2 regions of the Microbacterium sp. ZXX196 genome follow, and region 2 is predicted to be linked to the other one. Evidence: predicted binding sites of a transcription regulator. Region 2 holds the regulator's gene; the other holds the start of a gene.

Region 1 (8,076 bases), on a different contig from region 2:
GACTGTCGCGGCGGCGGCAGCGTCGGCTTCCGCTGTTGTTGCTGCTGTTGTTGCGGCGGCGGGTGGGGCGGCCGCGAGGGCGCCGAGCGCGACGGCGAGGGTCAGGCACGCGGCCGCGGCGAGCCGCAGCGCGTGTGGGAGCGGCGCGCGGGCCGCGGGTCGGCGAGCTGTCATCGGATCCGTTCCTCCGTTCGGCGGTCGAGGGGCCGCGTGCCCGCTCGAGTTATCCGGATAAGTTCTATCAGATAATGGGGAGGGGGCATAGGGGTGGGGTGGGTCGTGGATGGCAACGCGGCGCATTCCGGGGTCCGCTCGCGGTGCATGCCGGCGCATGGATAACGGAATGACATCGATCGCCGCGCCGCGCGGGTACCCGGTGAGGGTTTAAGTACTCGGGTACGGCAAAATATTGGGCCGTACATACGTTTTACACAGGGAGCACATCGTGACCACCACCCCGCCCGAACCCCAGCAGCCGGCCATGCCGACGCACCCGGCCGCCCCGGCGCCCGCGCCGCAGGCCCCGAAGCGCGCGCGAAACGTGCTCGGCCTGATCGCGCTCATTGCCGCGGCGCTCGGATTCATCTTCGCGTGCATCCCGGGCGCGGTCATCGTCGGATGGATCCTGCTCCCCATCAGCTTCATCCTCGGGATCGTCGCCGTGTTCCTGCGCGGCAAGTCGAAGTGGGAGGCGATCACCGCCATCTGCCTGTCGATCGTGGGCACGATCGTCGGCGTCATCGTCTTCGTTGTCGCGATGGCGAACATCGTCAGCGACTCGTTCGACGAGTCGTTCAGCGAGGGCGACACCGTGGTGACGGATCCGTCGACGGACGGATCCGAGTCGGAGTCTTCGGAGTCTGAGGACGCGGAGTCGACGCCGGCCGAGGGCTCACGCGAGAACCCGCTCCCGTTCGACGCGACGTTCGAGAACGACAGCTGGGCGTTCGAGTTCACAAGCTTCACGCCAGACGCGAACCAGATTGTTGTCGACGGCAACCCGTACAACGACGCGCCAGGCGAGGGCGAGATCTACGTCATGGCCGAGGCGAAGGCGACCTACCTCGGCGACGACGAGGGGTCGACGTTCGAAGTCAACATCGACTACGTCACGGCCGATGGCAACGTCGTCTCGACGTGGGACAACATCGTCGCCGGCGTCGAGCCGGAGTTCGGCTCGGAGTCGATGTACAACGGGGCCAGCGACGAGGGCAAGCTCGTCTTCCTCGTCCCGGATTCGGTCGACGGTCTCCTCCGCGTCGAGGCCGGCATGTTCGCGGACGCCGTGTTCTTCGAGCTGCCGTGACGCGCACCCCACGCCGTGCCGCCGGGCCCGCTCTGCGGAGGGGGCCCGGCGGCGTTGGGGTGTCGGGCTCTGGCGGCAGGCAGCACACCGGTGGCTCGTTGGGTTCGGGTGGCTCGTCGGGCTCCGCGCTCGCACCGTCGAGTGTCTTCGGCGGCGCACCGCGCTCCGAGCCCCGTAGGTCGATGGGCCCCGGCGGCGGGAGTGCCGCCGGCGGGTGGACACATGGGGCGCTGGCCGTGTTCCTCGCCGTCGGGGTATTCGCGCTGGCGGGGTGCACGGGCGGGGGCGATGCTGCCTCGGAGGCCGGCGCGACGACGAACCCCGAGTCGACGGCGGGGCCGAGTTCGGCCGCGTCGGGTGCCGCGGGGACGGCCTCTGCAGAACCAGCCGACCCCGGCAGCGCGGATCCGTCGGAAGCAGCCCCTGCGGATCCGTCGGGCTCGGGGTCCGCGTCCGCGGCGCTCGCGGATGGCGCGGCCGCCTCCATGTGCGCGATCGACGCGAGGCTGTGCGAGCCTGAGAGCTCCGTGCTCGTCGCCGATCTCGTCGCGATGGGCTGCGACCAAATGCGCCAGGCTGCTGCGGGCGAGTCGGATCCGTCGACCGCCATCGGATACGTATACGGCTATCTCACGTCGAATGACCTCGCGTTCGCCGCTGCGGAACCCGTGATGACCTACGCGATCGCGACGGCGTGCCCCGAGTACGTGGCGTTCCTCCCCGAGGGGTCGGACGGCGGGGAGTAGGCGGGGGTCGGTGCGCGGGCGGGGCGGGTGCGCGGTGCCTGCACGAACCGTGCGCGCTGCCAGCCCCACATCCTTCGGGCGCCTCGTCCCTGCGCCACTTACCCGCGACGCTTCCGCGCGCCTCCTTCGCGCGCTCCTGATTCGCGCACTTCCTTCGTCCGCCTCGTTTGCGCACCTCGCTCGCGCGGCTCCTCCGGCGACGCCGCGCGGCTCCGCGACACCGATGCGGGCGATCCCAATCCGACGCGCGACACCCCGCGGCGGCGCAACCTCGTCCACAGCCCGCAATCCAAAAAGTTCTCCCCATCGGGCGTTCTCCCTCTCCGAATGTCGTACCTCTGTTCTAATCTGGAGGCACGAATCGAGAGGAGGTGGGGAAGAAATGAGCGAACTTCTGGCATCGGTCGCAACGCGCGACGAGATCGAGCAAGCGGAGCGCATCGTCTCGCGCCTCGCTGTCCTTTCAGAGCGGGAGGCGCGGATCCGCGGGGCCCGGGCGGCCCTCATGGCTGAGGCGTTCGCCATCACGCGCTCGCAGACCGAGCGCCTCGCGGGCGCGACGATGAAGGAGCGGCAGATGCCGCTCCGGTCGATGGCGGCCGACATCGCGGCTCACACGCGCGCGACCGACCGCGCGGTGCAGAACGAGCTCGGGGCCGCGCACTTCCTCGTCACGTCCTTTCCCGAGACGCACAAGGCGCTGGCGGCCGGCGAGATTCACGCGGAGCACGCGGAGACGATCGCGTCGGCCGGGGTGCGCCTCACCGATCCGGAGGAGCGCGCCGCGTTCGAGGGCGACACCCTCGGCGTTGCCCGCCAGACCACCGCGCACGCCACGCGCACCTACGCCCGCCAGGCCGCCGAGCGCCTCGCGCCGCTGACCCCGCCGCAGCAACGGGCCCACGCGTCCGAGGGCCGGCGCGTGTTCGTGGACGACTACGACCAGGGCGCATCGATGCTCGGCATCATCGGGCCGTCGGCGGAGATCCACGGGGTGTTCGACCGCATCACCCGCCAGGCCCGGGTCCTCCGCGACGATGCCGCCCGCGCCGCGCGCGAGGCCAAGGGCGCGCGGGAGCGCCGGGCCGCACAGGCGACGTCGGGCACCGCGGACAGCGATGCCCCGACGGCTTCTCCTGGCGGGCCGCCTCCCGCCCCGATCTCCGACGAGCGCACGCTCGCCCAGACCCGCGCCGACCTCGCGCTCGACATGCTGCTCAGCGGCACGCCCGGCCTCGACCACGCGACCGACACGGCCCCGGGCGGTCTCGGCGCGATCCGCGCGCACGTGCAGGTCACGATCCCCGTCACGACGATCACGGGCGCGACCTCCACAAGCGCTGACCTCGATGGGGCCTGCCTCGTGGATCCGGATTCGGCCCGCCGCCTCGCCGGCGGCGCGACGGGGTGGGACCGGCTCCTGACGGATCCCGTCACCGGCACCGTGGTCGCCACCGACCGCTACACGCCGACGGCGGCGCAGCAGCGCTACCTGCGGGCCCGAGATCAGCACTGCCGGTTTCCCGGGTGCCGCCAGCCCGCGAGGCGCTGCGACATCGACCATACGATCGACCACGCCCGCGGCGGCCCCACGAGCCTGACGAACCTCGCCTGCCTCTGTAAGCGGCATCACACGCTCAAGCACGCCACCGAATGGCACGTGTCCCAGGGCCCGGGCGGCCACCTCACCTGGACCTCGCCGACGGGCGCCTCCATCGCGGATCCCCCACCCCGCCGCGTCGCCTTCGTCCCCGACGGCGGCGATGGCGATAGCGATAGCGCGACCGGCCACCGCCACCCCAATCGCGACGGCGACGGCGACGGCGAGCCGCCACCATCCGGCTAGGCGAGGCGATCCGTCGAACGACGCCGGAAGCAGTGACGCGGCACGGTAGCCCCGCCCCGACGACGACGGTCGCCCCGCCGGCCGCCGCCATCCGCACGGCGTCGACGACGACGTGCGGAGCAATGGCGACTGAGACGGCGCCGCTGGACGCCACGGCGGCGCGGGTGTCGCCCGCGAACCGCGCGGGGTCGATGGGCACGGGGCCTGTACGCCGCGCGGTAATGACGACCACGATGGGGATCTCCACCGCGACAAAGGCAGCAGCAGCGAATTTCCTGATAGCGGCGAGGCCCTGTCGGGGTTCCGGCCGCACACCCATCCACCGGGCGACGCGCGAGTGGTGAGAAGCGAGGGAGCGGCGCAGCGCCGTCACGCCCCGCCGGCGCCTCGCCCCACCGTGAACCTCACGTACCCCGCGCTATGTCCGCGGCGCGGATCACGCCTCTGACGCTCTTGCACGAGGCGGATCCACCGGCCACTGAGAGAGCGGTGCGGCCCGTTCCGTACACTGATCGCGTGAACTCGATGCCAGCCGCGGGGGCGCGCACGCTGCGCCGCCTCGTGGCGTGCGCGGGCCTCGTGTTCGCCGTGGCGTTCGGGCTCGTCGCCATGCACGCCCTCGACGCCCCCGGCCACGCGCTCGATGCGGCGGGCACGACCACCTTCGCCGCACAGGGCCACGCGACAGGCGCGGCGGGCGCGGCACACGCCAGTGGCAGGACCGCCCTCGCGGCGTACATTCTCGCGGCAGGCGTGGAAGACACCGCGGGCGCGGCCGCCCTCACGGCGCACAGCCAGGCGGAGGAAACAGAGGGCACGGCCACCCTCACCGCACACAGCCACGCGGACGACGCGGGGGGCGCGGCGGGTGCCGAAGGCACGGCCACCCTCACCGCACACAGCCACACGGCCGACGCGGCGGGCGCGGAAGGCACGGCCACGTGCGCGGAGTGCGCGCCGGAGCACCACGCGCGGGCCGCAACGGCCTGCGTGCTCGGGCTTACGGCGGTCCTGTTCCTGGTGCCGGGGCCCCGGCAGCTGGCCGCCCGCGCCGCTCCCGGCCTGGCCCTCCTCGCCCGCGGCGCGCGGCGCGTGCGCACGCGCCGGCGCGTGGCGCTCACCCTCATCGACCTCTGCATCCGGCGGACCTGAGTCGGCGCCGGCCCCGCCACACCCGTACCGCGGATCCCCGCGGCGTGGCGCCGCCGCCCGACCCGATTTCCCGGGGCGACGCCCTCTCGCGCGCCCCGGCACACACGCACACGCAGAGGATCGACATGACTACTTTCCGCGCGGCCACCGCCGCCACCGCCCTCGCCATCACGACCGCCCTCGCCCTCGCCGGCTGCTCGGCGGGCGGATCCTCCGGGTCCCCCGACGCGCACGGCGGCGGCCACGGCGGATCCGCCCTCCCCGACGACGTCTCCAACGCCGACGTCATGTTCGTCGCCATGATGATTCCCCACCACGAGCAGGCCATCGAGATGAGCGACATGCTCCTCGCGAAGGAGGACGTCCCGTCCGACGTCGCCGCCCTGGCCGAGGACATTACCGCCGCCCAGGGCCCCGAGATCGATCAGCTCGAGGCCTGGCTCGACGAGTGGGGCGTGGGCTCCATGGGCGGCATGGGCGATATGGAGGGCATGGGCGACATGGGATCCATGGACGGCATGATGTCCGAGGACGACATGGCCGAGCTCGAGGCCGCGACCGGCGCCGAAGCGACGCCCCTGTTCCTTGAGCAGATGATCGAACACCACGAAGGCGCGATCGACATGGCCGAGGCCGAGATCGCCGACGGTTCGCACGAGGGCGCCATCGCCCTCGCGCACGACATCATCGACGCCCAGACCGAGGAGATCGCGCTCATGCGCGAGATGCTCGCCGACGCGAACGCGTCCTGACCCCGCGCCGTGTGGGCTGGGACTTAGACGCGCGCGAGCTCGTCCCCGGCCCACACGGCCACGGTCTCGCTGCCGGGCGCGCCCACGACGTCGAGCGCCACCGGGCCCGCGACGTCACCCGTCGCGGACAGGGCCGCGCACCCCACCGACGCGGCGAGGCCGTCCGGGCCGGCCGCCGAGACGGCGAGGCCCGCGCACGATGCGTCGCCGTGCGCGGCGTAGACCGTGCCGTCGACGACGTCGACCGCCACGACGTCCGCGAGGCCGTCGAGCGGGGCCCACGCGCCGTCTCGGAAGACCTGGGCGGATCCGTCGCACACGACCGCCACGACCCCGTCGTCCGCGCGCAGCCCGAACGGCTCCGCGCACGGCGCCTCGACGTCCACGCCCGCCGCGACGACGCCGGTGCGGCCCGGCGCCACGAAGGACGCGGACTCGAACAGCTCGGCCTCGTCGCCCCAGAACTGGCCCTGGCTGAAGGTGCGGATCGCGCGCGTCTCGCACGGATCCGCCTCCGACTCCTCGTCGAGCAGCGACGCGACGATGTCCGCCTGCTCCTCCGCGAACGGATCCAGTCCCATGAGCTGCGTCACCCCGCGGTAGGTGGGCGTGACGTCGGTCCAGGTGCCGCCGCCGTCCGTCGAGCGCTCGAGCAGCGGGGCCACGCCCTCCTGGCAGGATCCGGCGGTGCCGCGCCAGACGATGTCCCCGCTTCCCAGGGCGAGGAAGCGCTCCTCCGCCACCGCCGGCGTCTCGGCCACGACGGTGACCGCGGGCTCGTCCGCGGCAGCGCCGTCCGAGGCCGCGTCGTCGTCCGAGGACCCGTCGTCAGAAGGCGAAGCGCTCGCCGTCGGCGTCGGGGAGGACGCCGGGGAGCTCGCGATGGACGACGCGGACGCCGCGGGCGCCTGACCCACGCGGTCCATGGCGTACAGCGAGAGTGCGCCGACGGCGACCGCCAGCGCCACCACGCCGGTGATCGCGAACACGCGACCGGCGCCGCCCCTCGCCGCCCTAGCCATTGCCGCGCGCTCTCCTCCCGCGACCCTTCGGGGCCGCTTCCAGCTCAGGCCCATACCCGTAGCCGTACCCGTAGCCGTAGTCGCCCGCGTCGGGGCCCGTCAGCGGCACCTTCGTCACGACGATGCCCGCGACCTGCGCGTGCACCGTCTCGAGCACGTCCAGCGCGCCCTGCACCTGGTCGCGCTTCGTGGATCCCGCCGCCACGACGACCATCGCGCCGCTCGTAAACTTCGCCAGCACGGCCGCGTCCGTGACGGGCAAAAGCGGCGGGGCGTCCAGGATGATGACGTCGAGGTCGTTCATGAGCATCTCGACGAGCGCCCGCATGCGCGAAGAGCCGAGCAGCTCGCTCGGGTTCGGCGGCACCTTGCCCGACGGCAGCACGTACAGCGACCGCTTGCCCCACTTCTGCAGCACGTCCTGCAGCTCCGCGCGCCCGATGAGGACGTCCGTGAGGCCCACGCCGCCCTCGATGCCGAAGTATTCCGCGACCCTCGGCTTGCGCAGGTCGGCGTCAACGATCATGACGCGCTTGCCCGCGTCGGCCAGCGCGATCGCGAGGTTCACGGCGCTCGTCGACTTGCCCTCGCCCGGCACGCTCGAGGTGACGACGAAGCTGTGGCCCGTCGACTCCGACTCGAGGTCGAGGAACTGCAGGTTCGTGCGCAGCGCGCGGAACGCCTCGCTGCGCGGGTGCTGCGGATCCGCTTGCAGGATCAGCGGCCGCTCCGCCGACTTCGGGTCGAACGGGATCGCGCCGATGAGCGGCCGGTCCGTGATACTCGCGATGTCGCGCGTCGAGCGCACCCGGGTGTCGAGCACCGTGCGCATGACCGCGAGGCCCACGCCGAGCGCGAGGCCCACGAGCAGGCCGAGCGCGAGGTTCAGCGGCACGTCCGGGCTCACCGGCGCCTCGGGCGCCGTCGCGGCCTGGATCTGCGTCACCTTCACCGGGACGGAGGACCTATCCGGCAGCGTCTCGACGTCGGTGATCGCCTCCGTGAGGTTCTCCGTCACCGAGTTCGACGCATCGGCCGCCGCCTGCGGATCCGCGTCCGACACCGTCACCCGGATGATCGTCGTCTCGAGCGCGCTCGAGACCTCCGTGCGCGCGGCGAGCTCGGTCGCCGACTCCGTCAGGCCGAGGTCAGCGATGACCGGATCGAGCACCCGAGGGCTCGTCGCGAGCTGCACGTACGAGGCGACGCGCTGCTGCGTGTAGGTGTTGCCCTGCGCCTGCTCGCCGATCGT
Region 2 (8,076 bases):
AGTTCGCCTTCTCGAGGCGGGCGAGCACGTCCCACAGGTCGCCGCCCTCCTTCGTCCAGCCCCGCGCCGCGAGCGTCGTGCCGCGCACGTCCAGGCCCACGGCGATCGCCTCGCCGTAGCGCGCGATCACGGCCTCGGTCCAGTCGGGGTTCTCGAGGGCCGCCGTGCCCAGGTTGACGCGCTGCGCGCCCGAGGCGAGGGCCGCCTCCAGCGAGGCGTCGTCGCGGATCCCGCCCGAGATCTCGACGTTGACGCCCTTCATGTGCTTGATGACCTTGCGCAGGATGCCGGCGTTCGAACCGCGCCCGAACGCCGCATCGAGGTCGACCAGGTGCAACCACTCGGCGCCCTGGTCCTTCCACTGCTCGGACGCCTCAATGGGGTCGCCGTAGCTCGTCTCGGAGCCGGCCTCGCCCTGCGTGAGGCGAACGGCGCGACCGCCCGCAACGTCGACGGCGGGCAGAAGGATCAGTCCTGGTGTGGACGCGAAATCGTTCATCTCTCCTCGATGGCCGCGGGACCCTCCCGCGTGACGCACAAGCGACAACGTTAGACCCCGCGGCGCGTTCTCTCCAATCGAGAGCCGCGCGCCCGGCGGATCCGCGTCATTCCGCGAGCAGACCCACCCAGTTTCGCAGCAGTCGGATCCCTGCCTCCCCCGACTTTTCGGGGTGGAACTGGGTCGCCGCGAGCGGCCCGTTCTCGACCGCGGCGAGGAAGGGGACCCCGTGCGTCGACCACGTCACCGCGGGCTGCGGGAAGGGAGGCGACACCTCGAGGCTCCAGGCCTGCGCCGCGTACGAGTGGACGAAATAGAAGCGCTCGTCCTCGACGCCGGCGAACAGCCGCGACCCCTCGCCCGGACGGACGGTACTCCAGCCCATGTGCGGAACCACCGGGGCGTCGAGCCGCGTGACGTCGCCTGGCCACTCGCCGAGCCCCGGCACGTCGCTCCCGCGCTCGATGCCGCGCTCAAACATGACCTGCATGCCCACGCAGATGCCGAGCACGGGTCGCCCGCCCGCGAGCCGGCGCTCGATCAGCTCGTCTCCGCGAATCGCGGTGAGCTGGTCCATGACCGCGCCGAACGCGCCGACGCCGGGGACGAGGAGGCCGTCGGCCTCGAGCACCTCCTGGCGTTCCCGCGTGAGCCGCACCTTGGCGCCGGCCGCCTCCAGGGCCTTCACCGCGGAGTGGACGTTGCCGGACCCGTAGTCGAGGACGGCGACCGTCGGCGCCGTCACAGCGCGCCCTTCGTCGACGGGATTCCGTCGACGAGAGGGTCGAGCGCCTTGGCCTGGCGGAAAGCGCGCGCGAGGGCCTTGTACTCGGCCTCGGCGATGTGGTGCGGGTCGCGCCCGCCGAGCACCCGCACGTGCATCGTGAGGCCGGCGTGGAACGCGAGCGCCTCGAAGGTGTGGCGCACCATCGACCCCGTGAAGTGGCCGCCGATCAGGTGCATCTCGAAGCCAGCGGGCTCGCCCGTGTGCACGAGGAACGGGCGGCCGGAGATGTCGACGACCGCCTGCGCGAGCGCCTCGTCGAGCGGGACCAGCGCGTCCCCGTAGCGGGAGATCCCCGCCTTGTCGCCGAGGGCCTCGCGGATCGCCTGACCCAGCACGATCGCCGTGTCCTCCACCGTGTGGTGCACGTCGATGTGGGTGTCGCCCGTCGAGGTCACGCGCAGGTCGGTGAGCGAGTGCTTCGCGAACGCGGTCAGCATGTGGTCGAAGAACGGCACCGACGTGTCGATGCTGCTCTGACCGGTGCCGTCGAGGTCGAGCTCCAGCTCGATCGACGACTCGCTGGTCGTGCGGGTGCGGCGCGCGGTGCGGGCGTTCGTCATGCCGCCCAGTCTATTCGTCGCGGATCGCGGCGAGCGCGTCGAGGAACGCGGTCGTCTCCTCCGCCGTGCCGGCGGACACCCGCAGGTGCCCGGGGATCCCGATGTCGCGCACGAGCACGCCGCGATCGTAGAGCCGGCGCCACGTGTCCTGCGGATCGGTCACGCCCCCGAAGAGGACGAAGTTGCTCCAGCTGGGGTACGGGTCGTACCCCAGGGCGTCGAGCGTCGCCGAGATGCGGTCGCGCTGCTCGACGATGTCGTCGACCATGCGGAGCAACGCGTCGCTGTGCGCGAGCGCCGCGGTGGCCGCGGCCTGCGTCAGCGCGCTCAAGTGGTACGGCAGGCGAACCAGCCGCAGCGCGTCGATCACCGCCGGGTCCGCCGCGAGGTACCCCACCCGCGCGCCGGCGAACGCGAAGGCCTTGCTCATCGTGCGAGACACGACGAGGCGCTCGCGTCCGGGCAGGAGGGTCAGGGCAGAGTCGGCAGAGGCGGGGGCGAACTCGAAGTACGCCTCGTCGACGATGACGATGCCGCGGGCCGCCTCGTACACCGCCTCGATCACGTCGAGGCTCAGGGGGGTGCCCGTGGGGTTGTTCGGCGCACAGAGGAACACGACGTCCGGATCTGCCTCGGCCACCTGGCGCGCCGCGCTCTCGGGGGTGATCTCGAAGCGCGGGCCCCGCTCGCCCGAGACCCACTCGGAGCCGACCCCGCGCACCAGCAGCGAGTACATCGAGTAGGTCGGCGCGAAGCCGAACGCCCGCCGGCCCGGGCCAGCGAAGGCCTGCAGGAGGTGCTGCAGGACCTCGTTCGACCCGTTCGCCGCCCAGATCTGATCCGGGTTCAGCCCGTGGCCGAGATAGCGGGCGAACGCCTCGCGCAGCTCGGTGAACTCGCGGTCGGGATAGCGGTTCAGCCCCGAGATGCTCTTCGCGACGGCGTCGGCGATGTCGTCGGCCACTTCGGGCGGGATCGGGTGCGTGTTCTCGTTGACGTTCAGCGCCACCGGCAGCGGCGCCTGGGGCGCTCCGTAGGGCTTCTGGCCCCGCAGGTCGGGGCGGAGGGGCAGGTCGTCGAGTGTCGCGGTCACCCGCCCATGCTACGACCCGACCGCGCTTAGTCGGCCGTGGAGTAGGCCGCGGGCAGCGCGAGGCGTTGGCCCATCTCGAGCTCGGCGCCCGCGAGGCCGTTGAGCGAGGCAATCTCGTCCACCACGTCGCGCGGATCCGCGCTCGGCGCGACGCGCTCCGCGATCGACCAGAGCGAGTCGCCCGACATCACCGTGACGGTCTCGAACGTGCCGGCCGGCGCCCCGGCGACGCCCGAGCCGAGCGCGGCGCCGCCGCCGAGGACGGCTGCGGCCACGGCCACCACCACGGGCGCCGCGGCCACGGCGGCGAGGACGCGACGCCCCCGGCGCGTGATCCGCAGGCGCGTGCGCGCGGCCCTCTGGCGGCCGGGGATTGCGGCGGGTGCGGTGAGGATGACCGTGCTCATGAGCTGACCTTCTCTCGTAGGTTCGTACCGAATCTATCTTCGAATGTTCGAACGCGTCAAGCCTCTTTTTCGATTCGCCCCGCGCGAATCGCGCGACACACTCGAACAAAGATGCCGAAGATCGCCCCCGTCCGGGTAGCGTCTGTCGTGACACGGATCACCCCACCAGGGACCACCGACATTCCACCGAGGAGCCGCGGATGAGCGCCGACGACAAGCCCCAGAGCGTGACGAGGGTCCGCCGACGCAAGAACCTGAGCGAGAAGCAGCTCGCGATCCTCGAGGTCATCCAGCGCTCGATCCAGTCGAACGGCTACCCCCCGACGATGCGCGAGATCGGGGACGCCGTCGGTCTCAAGTCGCTCTCGAGCGTGACGCATCAGCTCGGGCAGCTCGAGCTCAGCGGATACCTGCGCCGCGACCCGGGGAAGACCCGCGCGATGGAGGTGCTCATCGACCTACCCGGCACGGCGACGGAGAACCCCGTCGACGTGGCCCCGCCCGTCGGCGATGCCGCGATGGTCCCGCTCGTCGGCCAGATCGCCGCGGGGATCCCGATCACGGCCGAGCAGCAGGTCGAGGAGGTCTTCCCGCTGCCCCGGCAGCTCGTGGGCAGCGGCGAGCTGTTCATGCTCAAGGTCTCGGGCGAATCCATGATCGACGCGGCCATTTGCGACGGCGACTGGGTCGTCGTGCGCGCGCAGCACACGGCCGAGAATGGCGAGATCGTCGCGGCCATGCTCGACGGCGAGGCGACCGTCAAGACCTTCCGCCAGCGCGACGGCCACGTGTGGCTTCTGCCCCGCAACTCCGCCTTCGAGCCCATCCTGGGCGACGAGGCCGTCGTCCTCGGGCGCGTCGTCGCCGTGATGCGCGCGGTCTGAGCACCCGGCCGCTCCGCGTGCCATAGCGTGGGGGCATGGCCCACATCGAGGAGCGACCCTACGGATCCTGGCCGTCACCGATTCGACCCGCCGACATGCCGACCGGGTCCCTGCGGCTCGGCCGCGCGCGGTACGTGGGCGACGAGATCTGGTGGGCCGAATCCGTCCCCGCGGAGCGCGGGCGCACGGCCGTGTTTCGTGCGGGGGCCGAGGCACCGGCCCTCGCGGCGCCGTGGAGCGCGCGCTCGCGCGTGCACGAGTACGGTGGCGGCGCGTGGACGCCCCTCGACGGCGACCGGTTCGCGTTCGTCGAGCAGTCCGACCAGCGCGTCTACGTCGCCTCGCCTGACACGGCGCCCATGCCCGTGACGCCGGACGATCCGCGCGCGTGCTTCGGCGACCTCGTCTTCGCGGACGGTGACCTGTGGGGCGTGCGCGAGATCCACGCCCGCGCGCACGAGACGCCGGCGCGCGGCATCGTTCGCATCCCGCTCGACGGCGGCGAGGTCACGAGCGTCGTGGCCGGCAGCGATTTCGTCGCCTTCCCAGCGCCCCGCGCGGGACGCCTCGCGTGGATCGCCTGGGACCACCCCGACATGCCGTGGGACGCGGCCGAGCTCCGGATCGGCGCGATCGGTGCCGACGGCACCGTGGCCGCGTGGACCGTCGCGGCGGGCGGGCGCGCGAGCGCGGGCCACCCCCGCGTCTCGGCCCTGCAACCGGAGTGGACGGGCGACGACGAGCTGGTGTTCCTGCAGGATCCGCCGCTCGCCGTGCCGCTCGCGGACGGCACCCGACCCGCGCGCTGGAACCTGTTCTCCTGCCACGTCTCCGCCGACGGCCGCGCCGCGGATCCGGAACCGATCTTCCCGGCCGACGGAGACACGGGCGGGGCGCTCTGGCAGCTCGGAGCGCGCTGGTTCGCTCCCCTGCCGAACGACCGGATCCTCGCGGTGATGACGAACGGCCGCTCCCAGCTCGCCGTCATCGACCGGGCGACGGGCGAGGTGACCGAGCTCGAGACCCCGCTGACGGGCGACGTGCTCGTCCACGACGCCCGCGGCGGCCGGGTCCTGCTCACGGGCGCGGGCGAGCGCGTGCCGGGCGGCCTCTGGCAGCTCGACATCGACGCGAAGTCGCTCGAGGCGGTCCGCGGGGGCGAGCTCGCCGATGACGCCCTCGCCGCGGTCGCCCGCCCCATGACGTTCGCGGGACCGAACGGGCCCGTACACACGTTTTACTACGCCCCGCATCACCCGGGCTTCCGCGCGCCGCGCGGCGAGCTCCCCCCGGCGCTCGTCCTCGTCCACGGCGGGCCGACCGGCCATGTGACGGGGGATGTCTCGCCCGCGATCGCCTTCTTCACCAGCCGCGGTATCGGCGTGCTCGACGTCAACTACGGCGGGAGCACGGGATACGGTCGCGCCTACCGCGAGCGCCTCGCGGGCGCCTGGGGCATCGCCGACGTCGCCGACGTGCGCGCCGCCGCCGAGGGCCTCGTCGAACGGGGCCTCGCCGACCCGGCCCGCCTCGCGATCAAGGGCGGATCCGCGGGCGGCTGGACGGTCCTGTGCGCCCTGGCCGACACCGACGTGTTCTCCGCGGGCATCAGCCGGTACGGCGTCGCGGACCTCAGGATGCTGCTCGCCGAGACCCACGACTTCGAGGCCCGCTACCTCGATAGCCTCGTCGGGCCGTGGCCGGAGGCCGAAGCGGACTACATCGCGCGGTCGCCGCTCTCGCGGCCCGAGGCGCTCCGCACGCCGCTGCTCATCCTGCAGGGATCCGAGGATCCCGTCGTGCCGCCGTCGCAGTCCGAGGCGCTCCGCGACGCCGTGCGCGCCAACGGCGTCCCCCACGCTTACCTCCTCTTCGAGGGCGAGGGCCACGGCTTCCGCCGCGCCGAGACGATCGAGCGCTGCTTCGCGGCCGAGCTCGCCTTCCTCGGGAGCGCGCTGGGCTTCGCGCCGAGCGGCGTCCCGGCGCTCGCGCTCGACGGCGCCTGAGCGCCATGGGCGAGGCGTGGGTCGGGCCCGTGCGCGTCGCGTGGGGCCCGGCCGACGGGACGCGCGAGAACGCCGCGCGCGAGGGGCAGCTCGCGCGCTGGGAGGCCGCGGCCGCCCGCGCGCCGGGCGGCGTTCGCCGCGGGCCGCGCCGTCGCCTCGAGGATGTCCACGAGCGTGCGCGGATCGGGGGCCGCGGCCGCCCGATCGAAACCGGCGCTCACGCCAGGAGACGAGGTGTCGATCCGTCGGGGCGCGCGTTCGTCATGAGGTCTCCGGGAGGACGCGCCCCGCGGGTCGGGCCGAACGAGGGCATAGCGTACCGCCCCCGTGCAAACGCGCGGCTACGCGGTATACGGCGCGAGGTCGTGCGCGAGGCGCTCCGACACCCGCGCGCGCACGCGCGTGCCCTCGGCCTCGTGGCTCTGCTCCAGGAACTGCCCCGTCTCGTGGATCGCCGAGAGGAGGTCGCCCCGGCTGTAGGGCACGAGGGCCGTCACCTCGACGTCCGGAACGGGGAGCGCGTCCTCAACGACCCGCCGGAGCTCGTCGATGCCCTCGCCCGTGCGCGACGACACGAACACGGCGTCCGGGGCCAGCCCCCGCAGCACGAGGCGCTCGTCCTCACCCACGAGATCCATCTTGTTGAACACGACGATCTCGCGGACGTCGCGCGCGCCCACGTCGGCGAGCACGTCGCGCACCGTCGCGAGCTGCCCGCCCGGATCCGGGTGGCTCCCGTCGACGACGTGCACGACGACGTCGGCCTGCCCGACCTCCTCGAGCGTCGAGCGGAAGGCCTCGACGAGCTGGTGCGGGAGGTTGCGCACGAAACCGACGGTGTCCGCGAGCGTGAACACGCGCCCGTCCGCGGTCTGCGTCCGCCGCACCGTCGCGTCCAGCGTCGCGAACAGGGCGTTCTCGACGAGCACGCCCGCGTGCGTGAGGCGGTTCAGCAGGCTCGACTTGCCCGCGTTCGTGTAGCCCGCGATCGCAACCGACGGGATCGTGTTGCGCGTGCGCTCCTGGCGCTTCGCCTCGCGCGCGGGGGCGAACCCGCGGATCTGGCGGCGCAGGATCGCCATGCGGTTGCGGATCCGTCGGCGATCCAGCTCGATCTTCGTCTCGCCCGGTCCGCGCGAGCCCATGCCCGCGCCGCCCGCGCCGACCTGGCCACCGGCCTGGCGGCTCATCGAGTCTCCCCAGCCGCGCAGGCGCGGCAGGAGGTACTCGAGCTGCGCGAGCTCGACCTGCGCCTTGCCCTCGCGGGTCTTGGCGTGCTGCGCGAAGATGTCGAGGATCACGGCGGTGCGGTCGATCACCTTGACCTTGATGACGTCCTCCAGCGCGCGGCGCTGGCTGGGGGCGAGCTCGGTGTCGGCGATGACCGTGTCGGCGCCGACGCTCTCGACGATGCCCTTGAGCTCATCGGCCTTGCCGCGCCCGATGTAGGTCGCGGGGTCGGGATGCGGCCGGCGCTGCAGCACGCCATCGAGGACGACGGATCCCGCCGTCTCCGCCAGGGCGGCGAGCTCGCGCATGGAGTTCTCGGCGTCCTGGAGGGATCCGGCCGAGTAGACGCCCGCGAGGACGACGTTCTCCATCCGCACCTGGCGGTACTCGACCTCGGTAACGTCCTCGAGCTCCGTGGAGAGCCCGGGCACGCGGCGCAACGCGTGCCGGGCCTGCAGGTCCCACTGCTCGCCGTCGTCGCCGCCCGATGCCGTCGCCTGGTCCTGGATCGCCTCGGCGGATCCGAAGATGCGCGAGGTGTGGCGCGCCTCTTCGCGCGCCAGGATCCGATCGACGGCGTCGTCCTCGGCCAGAGCGTCGTTCGTGTGGG

The links. The regulator LexA, encoded in region 2, represses DNA repair genes until DNA is damaged. The targets are predictions, from matches to a motif close to TCGAACANNTGTTCGA.
Region 1: the regulator LexA is predicted to act here: its motif matches at 2,383-2,398, upstream of GJQ66_RS03460 (HNH endonuclease signature motif containing protein).

The regions. Positions count from the first base shown of each region.
Region 1 is NZ_WMEE01000003.1:25,814-33,889, forward strand. Features, by position in the region: gene GJQ66_RS03445 (putative Ig domain-containing protein) at 1-174, opposite strand, end outside; gene GJQ66_RS03450 (DUF308 domain-containing protein) at 446-1,306, shown strand; gene GJQ66_RS03455 (hypothetical protein) at 1,543-2,052, shown strand; gene GJQ66_RS03460 (HNH endonuclease signature motif containing protein) at 2,435-3,898, shown strand; gene GJQ66_RS03465 (hypothetical protein) at 4,415-5,050, shown strand; gene GJQ66_RS03470 (DUF305 domain-containing protein) at 5,176-5,802, shown strand; gene GJQ66_RS03475 (hypothetical protein) at 5,826-6,791, opposite strand; gene GJQ66_RS03480 (polysaccharide biosynthesis tyrosine autokinase) at 6,817-8,076, opposite strand, start outside.
Region 2 is NZ_WMEE01000002.1:242,251-250,326, reverse strand. Features, by position in the region: gene priA (bifunctional 1-(5-phosphoribosyl)-5-((5-phosphoribosylamino)methylideneamino)imidazole-4-carboxamide isomerase/phosphoribosylanthranilate isomerase PriA) at 1-499, opposite strand, end outside; gene hisH (imidazole glycerol phosphate synthase subunit HisH) at 606-1,244, opposite strand; gene hisB (imidazoleglycerol-phosphate dehydratase HisB) at 1,241-1,846, opposite strand; gene GJQ66_RS02795 (histidinol-phosphate transaminase) at 1,857-2,939, opposite strand; gene GJQ66_RS02790 (LysM peptidoglycan-binding domain-containing protein) at 2,966-3,346, opposite strand; gene lexA (transcriptional repressor LexA) at 3,547-4,230, shown strand; gene GJQ66_RS02780 (prolyl oligopeptidase family serine peptidase) at 4,266-6,236, shown strand; gene hflX (GTPase HflX) at 6,578-8,076, opposite strand, start outside.